One region of the Specibacter sp. NPDC078692 genome, then DNA from elsewhere that is predicted to be linked to it. Evidence: riboswitches for the same ligand, from Rfam matches in the RefSeq annotation. Region 1 holds a riboswitch; each other region holds the start of a gene.
The links. A riboswitch is a leader RNA that binds a small molecule or an ion and turns the genes downstream of it on or off. The one in region 1 is predicted to bind S-adenosylmethionine.
Positions count from the first base shown of each region.

Region 2: another riboswitch for S-adenosylmethionine. It lies ahead of AB0O97_RS02160 (DUF1737 domain-containing protein); the one in region 1 lies ahead of AB0O97_RS07660 (OsmC family protein).
Region 3: another riboswitch for S-adenosylmethionine. It lies ahead of AB0O97_RS15525 (ABC transporter ATP-binding protein); the one in region 1 lies ahead of AB0O97_RS07660 (OsmC family protein).

Region 1 is NZ_JBFBLV010000008.1:3,069-7,152, forward strand. It holds gene AB0O97_RS07655 (ABC-F family ATP-binding cassette domain-containing protein) at 1-525, opposite strand, end outside; SAM riboswitch class IV at 756-875, shown strand; gene AB0O97_RS07660 (OsmC family protein) at 913-1,476, shown strand; gene AB0O97_RS07665 (NAD(P)-binding domain-containing protein) at 1,670-2,368, opposite strand; gene AB0O97_RS07670 (LLM class flavin-dependent oxidoreductase) at 2,365-3,423, opposite strand; gene AB0O97_RS07675 (MarR family winged helix-turn-helix transcriptional regulator) at 3,566-4,084, shown strand, end outside.
Region 2 is NZ_JBFBLV010000002.1:156,035-160,118, reverse strand. It holds gene AB0O97_RS02170 (O-succinylhomoserine sulfhydrylase) at 1-1,118, opposite strand, end outside; gene AB0O97_RS02165 (rhodanese-like domain-containing protein) at 1,232-1,624, opposite strand; gene AB0O97_RS02160 (DUF1737 domain-containing protein) at 1,621-1,881, opposite strand; SAM riboswitch class IV at 1,971-2,090, opposite strand; gene AB0O97_RS02155 (Pr6Pr family membrane protein) at 2,203-2,847, shown strand; gene AB0O97_RS02150 (aminodeoxychorismate lyase) at 2,856-3,767, opposite strand; gene AB0O97_RS02145 (GNAT family protein) at 3,845-4,084, opposite strand, start outside.
Region 3 is NZ_JBFBLV010000025.1:32,287-36,370, reverse strand. It holds gene AB0O97_RS15540 (hypothetical protein) at 1-455, opposite strand, end outside; gene AB0O97_RS15535 (polysaccharide deacetylase family protein) at 488-1,444, opposite strand; gene AB0O97_RS15530 (CoA-binding protein) at 1,495-1,911, opposite strand; SAM riboswitch class I at 2,006-2,119, shown strand; gene AB0O97_RS15525 (ABC transporter ATP-binding protein) at 2,210-2,971, shown strand; gene AB0O97_RS15520 (aliphatic sulfonate ABC transporter substrate-binding protein) at 3,029-4,069, shown strand; gene AB0O97_RS15515 (ABC transporter permease) at 4,066-4,084, shown strand, end outside.

The sequences.
Region 1 (4,084 bases):
GCTCAACAGGAGCGCGGCCAGGGCAACGCGCGCGGCCTGCCCGCCAGAAAGCCCTGTCATGGCGGCCTCGGGGCCAACATCCAGACCGAGCTCGGCCAGGGTGGCTGGGATGCGCTCATCGAGGTCTGCGGCGCCGCACGCCAGCCAGTGATCCAGAGCTGTGGCGTAGCGGTCGTCGTCGGCGGAATTGCCGGAACCCAGGGCTTCGGCGGAGGATTCCATGGCTTCAGTGGCGGCGGTGCAGCCGGTGCGCCGGCCAATGTACGCGGCGATACTCTCGCCGTCGAGTCGCTCATGCTCCTGCGACAACCATCCGACGAAGGCGTCCTGCGGTGCTGTGCTCACGGTGCCGCCTTGCGGGGTTGCAGCGCCGGCGAGGAGGCTCAAAAGTGTTGATTTTCCGGCTCCGTTGGCGCCGACTACGCCAATGACGTCGCCGGGGGCCACCGTGAAGGAGAGACCAGTGAACAGGGTGCGGTGGGCGTGGCCGCCGGAAAGGTCCTTTGCCACAAGTGTTGCGCTCATGTATCCATCTTAAGTTGCTTCTAGGTGGTGGACGGACCTGCCCTCCGGAGCTGCTGGACCTGCCTTCCGCTCCTGCCTGTCCCGGCGGAGCCTGATGTCGAATTCATCCGTGAGTTATGGCTGTTTAGAGCACCCTAAACGGCCATAACTCACGGATGGATGTCGTGATGTTGCCCTGTGTGACGGAATCCTTGCCCGCGGGGACCAGTGGTAGGCAGACTGAGAGTCAGAATCAAGAGTTTCGACCATGCGGCCCTGGCCGGTCGAACGGCAACCCTCGCAACCATAGTGGGGTGCCCCAGGTGAGGATTCGACGCCTTCGACACCAGCCGTTGGCGTAAGTATGGCGCAGTGCCTCGCACTCGCCTTCATACGAAGGACACCACCATGAGTGAAGCAACACTTAGCGAATCAACTTTTATCCCGTCGATCGATGACGCAGCCCTCCGTTCAGCCCGCCTCGGCGAGGCCGGTGCAGCATGGGCGCAGCGGATCGGTGCCAACCCGGATAGCGCAAAGCTGACCTACAAAGTTGACGGCGTGGGCGTGGGTTCGGTGGCCACCCGCATCAGCTCCGGAAAGCACCAATTCACCGTGGACGAGCCCGCCGCGTTGGCCGGCGACGACGTGGCTGCCAGCCCGGTGGAATACGCGTTGGGTGCCATCATTTCCTGCCAAGTTGTGGTGTACCGGCTGTACGCCGAGCAGCTCGGCATTCAGGTGGATGACATCACCATCAACGCCGAGGGGGATCTGGACGTGCGCGGCCTATTTGGTCTGGATGACACCGTGCGCCCGGGGTTCAGTGATATCCGTCTGGCAGTGAACATCAGCGGTCCGGAAACACAGGAACGGTATGACGAACTGGCCCGCACCGTGGAGGCGCGTTGCCCCGTCCAAGATCTATTCAGTAACCCGACACCGTTCCGCACCTTCATCACCAAGGTGTGAGCGCTGATTTAGATGCTGGTCCAGACGGCGCTAGCCGGTGCGTGATCGAGGATAAAGCATAGGGAATCGACCGCACCGGCAAGCGTCGGGCTCAGATCCAGAGACCTAAGTGTCCAGAGGAATAGCCGCCTATGCCTCTAAGCTTCAAGGCTTCAAGGCTTCAAGGCTTCAAGGCTTCAAAGCGTCAAGGCGTCTAGGCGACGGGGCTGAGCTCAGCTTGTGCAGTAGCGGCATGTGCCAGAAGTTCTGCCTGCAACCCAGCCTCATCGTAGGTGCCGGTGAAGATGGGGGTGTCCGGTTCGAATGCAGCGCCTTGGGCGAGGTGACCGGCGTCGACCGCGTCAAACCCCAGGTGCTCCACGAAGTTCAGCACCATAGCGCGAGTCTCGGGATCGTCCGAGGCAACGGCCAGCGCGCGGCGATCAGCGGCTCCGGCGTCACGGGCATCCAACTCCAGCTCGTGGTAGCCAATGTGGTTCAGCGATTTCGCGAGCCGGGCGCCGGGAAGATGGGCGTGCACCATTTCCGAGCTGGAGCGCGCCTCGGCCAGCTCTGGCATATCGCCGTTGGTGTCGCGCCAATAGTTCATGGTGTCCAGGACGTGCTTGCCGGCAAGAGCGGCCGGATCCAGCGTGCGGAATTTGTGCAGCGGCACCGAAAGCACCACCAAATCGGAGAGCTCCATGGCGTCCTGCGCTGAGACGGCGATGGCGCCGGGAGCCATGACAGAGACGATCAAGTCGATCTTTTTCGGGTCCCCGGAGGCGGCAATCAGCACACGGTAGCCGGCCTTGATGGCCTGCCGGGCAACGCCGGTGCCTACTTTTCCGGCGCCGAGGATGCCAATGGTGGTGGTTGCCGGATCGTGGAGGGCGGGGGACTGCTGGCTCATGCGCTTACCTTCTTTGTGTTGCGGAGTTCTGCATCGATCAAGGGCTTGACCTCGGTGCCGAAGAGTTCAATGGACTTCAGGACGTCGGTTTGCGGCACCGAGGCGAAATCCATTTCCAGGATGTGGCGGTCGTGGCCCATGTGCTGATGCGTGAGCAGGATCTTCTCGGCGACCTGTTCCGGGGTACCTGTATAGATGGCGCCGGCCGGTGCGGTCTGCATGTTGTAGCTGATGCGGTTGGGAGGGGTGAAGCCGCGCTCGCGGGCAATGTCCTCCATGACTCGGCGCCAGTACGGGTAAAACGTCTCCGTGGCATTGTTCTTACTGACAAGTCCGACGGCGCTGACCCCCACCTTGAGTGCCTTGGCATCGTGCCCGGCTTGCTCGGCTCCGGCCCGGAAGAGCTGCGCGTGCCGGGCGAAGTTGCTGACGGCTCCGCCGAGCAGTGCGTAGATGACGTTGGTGCCCAATGCTGCGGCCCGTGCTGTTGAGCTGGGGGTGCCACCCGTGGCGATCCAGATGTCCAGATTGTTGTTGACGGGACGAGGATAGATGGTGGCGTCCTCCAATGCGGGCCGGAACTTGCCGCTCCACGTGATGGGCTCTTCCTTGCGGCCGGCCTCATTGAGCGCCAGCAATAGGGCGATCTTCTCTTCGTAAAGTTCCTCGTAATCGTTCAAGTCGGCGCCGAAGAGCGGGTAGGACTCAATAAAGGAGCCACGCCCCGCTGTCAGTTCCGCGCGGCCTCCCGACAGCAGGTCCAAGGTGGCGAACTGCTGGTAGACGCGGACGGGGTCCTCGGTGCTCAAGACCGTGACAGCGGAGCCTACTTTGATGTTCTTGGTTTGCGCGGCGGCGGCAGCAAGCACGGGGACGGGAGAGGAGATGGCGTACTCGGGGCGATGATGTTCGCCGAGCCCAAAGTAGTCAAGGCCTACCTCGTCGGCCAGCCGGGCGCGTTCAAGGAGATCAGCCATGCGCTGTTGCGGGCTGACCTGCGCACCCGTGACGGGATCTTGATGTACGTCACCAAAGCTGTAAACGCCTAGTTCCACGAAATGCTCCTTATTTCTGCGGTCCCGCCAGCGTGCCAGCGAGGTGGCTCACGGGCTTCTCCGTGAATATGTGTTGCTCTACAGATCATCTTACTCAAATATGATCTGTTGTAAAGCGTAGATGTCCGTTATGATGGGTGTCATGAGCAACACTGCAACCGCCGCACAGCCGCACACCAGTCCCGACGAGGACTTTGGGTGGACGCTGGGTGTTCTTGTGCGGAACTACCAAAACGCCACAAACGCTGCCATGGGGGAATCTGTGGGTGAGTTTCCGCATGGGGCGCGGGGTTACCAGGTCCTGGTGGCCGTTGTTAGCGGCGAGCAGCCCAATCAATTGGCGCTTGCCCAACATCTGGGAATTGACCGAACCGTCATGACGTATCTGGTGGATGACTTTGTGAAGGCCGGCTTGGTGGAGCGTCAACTCAACCCCGCCGATCGCCGTGCCCGCATAGTGGTGGCGACGGATTCTGGGCTTGCGGTACTGGCTGATCTGCAGCAGCGCGTGGCCGAAGCCGAGCGTGCGGTCCTGGGCGCACTTGCCGATGACGAGCGGGAGCTGTTCCGCTCACTATTGCGCCGGGTAGCGTGCGATGCCCCCATTGCTTCCGAACATGATCTGGGTGCTTGCGAGGCAGTTGAAGAAATGCTCGGGACG
Region 2 (4,084 bases), on a different contig from region 1:
ATGGCTGCGCGGCCTTCCGGACCCATAGCGCGGTGCGTGGTAGTGGCCGGGTGCGTGATGAGTGATTTGGTATCGCCAAGGTTATTGGAAATATCGATGATGGATAGGGAATTGAGCAGCGCAAAGGCAGCATCCTTTCGGGTGCCGTTGGCGGGTTCGGCCAGCTCGAACGTCAACACGGTACCGCCAGCCTTCATCTGCTTCTTGGCCAGCTCGTACTGTGGGTGTGAGGGGAGATGCGGGTACAGCACGCGTGCTACCTGCGGTGCTGATTCTAGGAATTTGCCCAGTGCCAGTGCGTTGTTGCAGGAATGTGTCACGCGCAGATTCATGGTTTCCAGGCCTTTGGTCAGCACCCAAGCATTGAAGGCAGACAATGCCGGCCCCGTGTGGCGCATCAGGTTTTTGACCGGTCCATCGATGAATTCCTTGGTGCCCAAGATGGCGCCGCCCAGCACCCGGCCCTGACCGTCAATGTGCTTGGTGCCCGAGTACACAATGATGTCCGCACCAAAGTCGCCGCACTTTTGCAACAGGGGAGTGGCGAAGACGTTGTCCGCCACCACTTGCGCGCCCGCCGCATGGGCTAGATCGCACACGGCCTGAACATCCACAATTTCCTGCATGGGGTTGGATGGGGATTCAAAGAAGACGGCCGTGGTGGGCACACTCAACGCCTCGCGCCACTGATCCAGATCCGGTCCGTCAACGAACACCGTCTCCACACCCCAGCGCGGGAGCAGCTCATTCAGTATCACAAAGCAGGAGCCGAACAGTGAGCGCGACGCCACCACCCGGTCCCCGGCACCCAACAAGGCACCCAAAGCGGTGAATACGGCGGACATGCCGGACGCCGTCGCAAAGCACGCTTCTTTGCCTTCGAGTAGCCGCAACCGTTCCTGAAACGTGGCCACGGACGGGTTGCCGTACCGCGAGTACACAAAACGGTCCACTTCTCCGGTGAAGGACGCCTCGGCGGCCTCGGCGGATTCGTACACAAAGCCGGAGTTCAGAAACAGGGCCTCGGAGGTCTCTTGGAAGTTGGTGCGGTCAAGCCCGCCGCGCACGGCAGCCGTGTCCGGGGACCAGGTGGCTGCGTGCTCGTTAAAGTTGCTCAATTACTTGTCCTTGGCATTCGCTGGTGAGTGAGGAGGCTGGATGCTGGCATGCGATGGCACAGTGCAGACGCGCGGGACGCGGCGTTCCGCATGCCGCGTTCCGAGGAAAGGCGTTAGTACCAGGGTAGATTGCGGTTTTTCCAACCGTTCAGGACACGGTCGCCGAAGCGGTCGGGTTGACCCTCGAATCCCTCGAGTACGTTGTACGCCGTGTAGCCGGCCGCAGTTGCTGCCTCGGCCGCCGCGATGGATCGGACGCCCGAACGGCACAGCAAAACCAGCGGCTTCTCGGCGGGCACTGCGGCCTGTAGCTGTTCCAGGAACTGGGGGTTGTTGGTGCCGTCAGACAGATTCCACTGGATGAAGACCGGTTCGGAGTTCAGCGCGGAAACGTCGGGGACGCCAATATGCGTCCATTCACCTTCGGTGCGCACATCCACCAGGGTGGCTCCGGCAGCTAGGTGTTCCCAAGCTGTTGCCGGGGCCAGATCCCCTGCGTAGCTCACGCGATGCCCTCGCCGTCGAACTCCAGCTCGGCGTCCAGATCGTCCACTGCGTTAGCCACGGCGGCGTCGCTACTGGCAACTGCCTGGGGGAGGATCACGGCCTGGGCGCAGATCACGTTCGTGCCATTAAAGGTGACGGCCGGCCCTCCGTGAAGCACATAGCCTTCGTCGAGGGCTGCTGAGATGCGCTCGCAGAAGGAGCGATCGTCGGGACCGGTGATGAGCCGGTAGGCCAGGGGTGATTCGTCCGCGGACATGTTCTCTCCTCATTGCAAGTGGCCGCAAGGCTGCAAGCGAGAGCTGAGGACGGTGCTCAAAAAATTTGGACATTGAGTTACCGCACCGGGGTTCGCGCTTGCAAACTTCAGCCGTGGAAGCTGGGTTTGCCGAGTAGTCACCTGAGGCACCCCGCCGGAAAGAGGGTTGCCGGCCAGCAAGTCAGGGCTTGACACTGGCACTCATTACTCCCTTTGAAACTAACACATCCACCGCCCCTTGGGACCCTAAGAAGTGCATGTATGGCGCAAAATGACGGCAGCACTACAGACGCGCAGCCCATGAGCTGACAGTATGAATCCATGAGCCTCAGCCGCGCCTTCATCGCCGTCCGTTTCCTCTTTGGCGCGGTGACCTTGGTCGCCGTGGGAATCCAGCTGGGCATTCACATTGGCCACGGCTTCAGCGTGCTGAACTTCTTCAGCTATTTCACCAACCTCTCCAATATTTTTGCCGCCGTGGTGCTGGTGGTGGAGTCGGTGCTGAGCTGGCGCGGCAAGGATCTGGGACCCGCGTGGGCGCTGTTGCGCTGCATTTCCGTGGTGTGCATGGCGTTGGTGGGAATCGTCTTCAGCGCCCTGCTGCGCGATGTGGATTTGGGTTCGCTCCTGCCCTGGATCAACACGTGGCTGCACTATGTGATGCCTGTGGCGATCGTGGCCGACTGGCTCATCACCCCGCCGCGCCACCCCATCGCCTACAAACGCGTGCTCGTCGCCATCGCGTTCCCGCTGGCGTATTTGGCGTATTCGATCATTCGCGGCGCGGCCATCACCTGGTACGCCTACCCCTTCCTCAACCCGTCCGACGGCGGATATGGTCCCGTCCTGCTGACTTGCCTCATCATCGCCGTGGCCTTCGTGGCCATGACATTTCTGATCATGTGGTTGGGTAATTGGCTGAGCGGGCGCTCGGCCCGGCGGGCAGTGGCAGCTTCTGCGGTTTAACTCGGCAGTTAGAGGGTCTGTGCGAGAAGCCTTGAAAGTTCCGCTGTCAACTCCGAACGGATCTCCGGCGTGCCAATCTCTTGGCCGTCAATGGTGTTAACGGGAGCCAACAGACGCAGGCTGGAAATCAACCACACGGCATCGGCATCCAGCAGATCAGCCGGAGTAACAGGCCCGTAACCCAGCTCCCAGCCTGCGGCTTTTGCGGCTGCAAAGAGGGCGCCTTGCGTGGTGCCGGGCAGGATTCCGGTGTCCAGATGGGGCGTGATGAGTCGCTTGACTGGCACGCCGGAGTCGTCGGAGATGTGTGCCAAAAGTACCGACGACGTCGGCCCTTCCAGTACGAGCTGGTCGCCGCTGGTAAAGATCACGTCATCGGCGCCTTGGCTATGGGCGTGGCGCAAGGCCGCCATATTGACGGCGTAGGAAAGGGTTTTGGCGCCCATCAGTAGCCACGGTGCGCGGGCAGAAATGTCGCTGTCGTAGCCGCGCTCCAGTAGTAGGACGTCCAAGCCCTTGGCGCGTTGTGCGGCCAGTGCGAGCGAGACTGGGCTGACCGTAACCCAGGCTGTGGGGGAGTTGGCGCCCTCGGGCCCGCGGGTGACGACCAGCTTCACCACACATTGACCTGGCTCGCCGGTAGCGGCGGCATCGCTGACGGAGTAAGCCGTGAGCGCCGTCGTGATGGCGGCTTGCCACAGCTCCGCAGCCGGAATCTCCAAGTCCATGGTGCGGGCGGATGTGGCGAGCCGGTCAAGATGAGCTTGAATTTTGCGAGTTGCGCCGTCCACGGCCAGCATCGATTCGAAGATGCCATCGCCGCGGGTGACGCCCTGGTCCGTGGCCAGAATGCTCGGCTGGGCGGGATCTGCCAGCCTGCCGTGCGGATGGGCGGGGTCTAGGAACACCAAAACAGTCATGGTGTCGAGCATATCCCCACCCGCTCCCCAACCATCGTTCCTCGGCCGGGGCCCCTCGCCTTAGTGCGGCCGGAACTCTAGAACTTGAGGTCCTCCCATTCGAAGCGGCTCACGGTGCCGTTCTCCCAGTCCTGACGCAGGATTGAGTAAGCGATCGAGGCAAGATGTCCGCCGTCGCTGGTGGGCCAGGCCAAACGGTAGTGGGCTTCCTTGACGAATCCTGCGCGGAGGAAAGTCTTGCGCATGGCGATGTTGTCTTCTCTGGTTTGGCCCTCGAAGCGTCGAGTGTTCGGCATGGCGTGAAAAACCAAATCACA
Region 3 (4,084 bases), on a different contig from region 1:
AGCCGCAGTCCCTCGGCTGCCAGCTGCCGCCGAGGTTTCAAGGCACTCAAGACGTTGGCGGAGCGCTGGCCCTTGATGGCTTCTATTCGGCTGAACTCATCGATGATCCCCGCCTTCAACCACCGTTCCCAAAGTCCCTTCAAAACCAATGCAGGGTCCTTGGATAGTGCCGTGCAGCCACGCGACGTCAATGCCATTCTGGGACCGTCTGCCAGTCCACCGGCCTGCAGCAGTAACGGCCAGGCAAAACCGGAGATGGGTTCGTTGGCATAAAATTCCCCGCCGGGCAGCACAGTCTCCAACAACCGCATGGTGGCAGCCGTGGGTTTCCGTGTGGCAGCACTGACCCGTAGTTTTCCGGCGTCGGCCAGCGCGAGCACCACCGGTAGCTGGGCCAGCGCCCTCGGCTCCGTGTGAACTTCGGTGGCGTCCCGGGTGCGATCTTCGTTTTCCACCGGCTTAAGCTCCTTCTATTTTCTACGTGATGCTACGGGGTGGCCAGATAATCTTCGAGCAGCACCACTTTGAGTCGGGCTGCTTTTTGCGCTTTGAGGAAGGCCGCGAGGTTTTCCGGGAATTCCTTCCTAAAATGCATGAGCACAATGTCCCCAGGTCGCAGCCCCGCGCCCACTTGGTAGTCCATTCCCCCTGCATTTGCCTTGCTTTCCCAATCCACAATGGCCTTCATGCCGCACTCCGCAACAGCCCGCCGGGTGGCCATGGTGTATGGGCCACCCGGCGGTCGGAAGAAGACCGGCCGGCGCCCGAACTGCTGTTCTTCGAAGTCAGCCATGCCGCAAATTTCGGCCTTTTGCTGCTCGTAGCTGAGCTGAATAAATCCCAGATTATGGGTCATGGTGTGGTTTTCAATGAGGTGTCCGGCCGCAGTGTATTTCCTGTAGAAATCTGAACTTCCGGCGATAAAATTGTGAGCCAGAAACAACGAGGCCTTGATCCCGTGCTGCTCCAGCAGCGCCAGGTCCGAGTCCCGCTTCACGGCGCCGTCGTCGATCGTCACGAACACCACCTTTTGCTCGGTAGGCACCTTGGTCAGCACCGGCGCCATCCCGTCGACGATGGGCGGCAGCACATAGTCCGGCACCAGCCCTTCAAGGGTGTCTACCCTCCCGGTGGCCGGGTTAGTCGCTGGCTGAGCGCTGGGGACTTCCGACGCCGGAGCTTGCGTACTCGAGGCAGTGCCAGTCGCCGCGGGGGTACTCGAGGCAGTGGCTCTCTCGGGAGGAGTTTTTGTGACCGGGTTGCTTGCGACGGGGGTACTTATGGGCGGCGCGGTAGTAGCTGGCGCAGTTACTGGGCCCGGCAGCGCTGAACTGTTGGTGTTGACCCACCACAGGCCGGTGGCCACGAGTGCAATCGCTAGGAGCAACACCGAAAAAGCCACCCAACGGCCACGGCTGGGTGAAAGGTCAAGATGGCGGGGCATGGCAGCTTTCCTTATTTCTGAAGATCGTCGTTCAGCACAGCCTGCGCCGCTTACAACCCGAGTTTTGCGGCTTCAATCTTGGGACAGGTATTCATCACCACGTCCAGTCCTGCAGCTTGTGCACGTTGGGCCGCGTCCTCGTCAATAACGCCCAGCTGGAGCCAGACAGCCTTGGCACCCACCGCGATGGCCTGGTCTACAACATCACCCACCCGGGTGGAATTTACAAAACAGTCCACCACGTCGATGGTTCCGGGGACCTCGGCCAAGGCTTTGTACCCCTTGGCACCATGGACGTCATCGCCTTTCAAACTCACCGGGATGATCTCCTGGCCCAGGTGCTGCTGGAGGTACAAGGAAACACCGACGGCAGGTCGCAGCGGATTACCGGACAAGCCCACAACAGCCCAGCGACCGGGTGTGGTCAAGAGCCGGCGGATGAGCTGCGGGTCATTGAGGTGTGCCATGTTACGAGCCTAGTCCTCCCACCGATTGTTACGCTTCGCGAACTCCACCCGCTTGCCGATTTCTGCCGCACACCACTACGTCCTAGTCTTGAGATGACCATCCCGAGCGGCCGAGAGATCTGGCTCATTGACGCCGCAGCAACCCTGGTTGACACCTTTGTAGAAGGAGTCATCGCCGGCAGGGTGCTACCGCCAGGAACGATGGAGTGTTGTGATGTCTGCTTTACTTTCGCCCTCGGTGTCTGCCGAACCAGTGGCGCCACCAACAATAGTTTCTGATCCCCAGGGCACTGCGGCCATGCCGGTTTCCTTTCATGGGCTTGGCAGGTCTTTCAGTTCCAAGGCCGGCACCCACACCGTGCTCCGTGATGTTTCCTTTGACATTCAGGCCGGGGAAATCGTAGCCCTACTGGGACCTTCTGGCTGCGGAAAATCCACCCTCCTGCGTGCCGTTGCCGGACTCGACGCTCCCAGCAGCGGCTCCGTGAGCATTGATGGAACAGCCGTAACCGGCATTGATTCACGCTGTGCCGTAGCCTTCCAGGAACCTCGGCTCCTGCCCTGGAAGTCGATCGCCAGCAACGTGGCGATCGGGGTTCCTGCCGGAGCCGACTCCGCCCGCAGCCGCCTCGTGGTGGAAAATCTGTTGGAACTGGTGGGTCTATCCGCCTTCGCCGGGCACCGGCCGCGGGAAATCTCCGGCGGCATGGCCCAGCGCGCATCCTTGGCCCGCGCCTTGGCTCGCAACCCTGGAGTTCTATTGCTTGACGAGCCCTTTGGCGCGCTGGATGCCCTGACTAGAATCACCATGCAGGACCTGCTGCTGGATATCCATTCGGCAGAACCGACCACGGTTCTGTTGGTCACTCACGACGTAGATGAGGCATTGCAGCTCGCGGACCGGATCATCCTGTTGGGCTCCGACGGCACGGACCAGCCCGGTTGCACCATTGTGCGCACCGTGGACGTGCCCGGCACACGCCCCCGCGACCGGGCATCAACAGAACTGGCCGGGCTGCGCAGCTCACTGCTTACCAGCCTCGGCGTCGACGGCCACTAGCCGCTACTTTTTACTTTCTCTCTTTCACTCTTCAGCACACCCATTTTAAGGACCACCATGTCTAATTCAGCTCTTTTCAACCGACGCTCATTCCTCGGATTCACAGCCGCCGTTTCCGCTTTGGCCCTTGCCGGCTGCACCGGTGAGAATGCAGCCACCGACGCTGCTGGCAAGGTGGGCGGCTCCGATACACTCAACATCGACTTCGCCACCTACAACCCGCTCAGCCTGATTATCAAGGAGAAGGGCTGGCTGGAGGCAACTCTGGCCGAGAAAAACGTCACCGTGAAGTGGTTGCAATCGGCTGGTTCCAACAAGGCCAATGAGGCACTGCGTGCTGGCGCCATCGACGTTGGTTCCACGGCAGGCTCCGCGGCGCTGTTGGCACGCGCCAACCGCTCCCCCATCAAGACAATCTCGCTCTACTCCCAGCCTGAGTGGGCGGCCCTAGTCACTAACAAGGACTCCGGTATTACCAAAGTTGCTGATCTCAAGGGCAAGTCCGTGGCGGCGACCAAGGGCACCGACCCCTACTTCTTCCTAGTCCAGGCCCTGGAAGAAGCCGGCCTGAGCACCAAGGACGTGACGGTGGAGAACCTCCAGCACGCTGACGGAAGAGCAGCTCTGGCGAACGGTTCAGTAGACGCGTGGTCTGGTCTGGATCCCATCATGGCCACAGCCGAGCAGGAAGGCGCCACCCTCTTCTACCGGAACCTTGATTTCAACACCTACGGATTCCTCAACGCCACCGAATCATTCCTCAAGGACAAGCCCGAGTTGGCACAGACCGTGGTGGACGCTTATGAAAAGGCTCGTATCTGGGCTGCGGCCAATCCTGAGGAAACGGCTCAGATCCTGGCAGATGCCGCTGGTCTGAAGCCAGCAGTTGCCACCACCGTGATTCTCGAGCGCAGCAACCTGGATGTCTCCGGAGTTCCGGGCGAGAAGCAGCGCGCCGTCTTGGCCAAGATTGGGCCCACCTTTGTTGAGCTCGGCGACGTCAAGACGCAGGCCGAAGTGGACACCGCTCTGGAGACCCTGCTGGATGATTCCTTCGCGCTGAAGGCAAATCCTGATTCAATCAAGGAATCCGCATGAGCCACCTAGGCAACC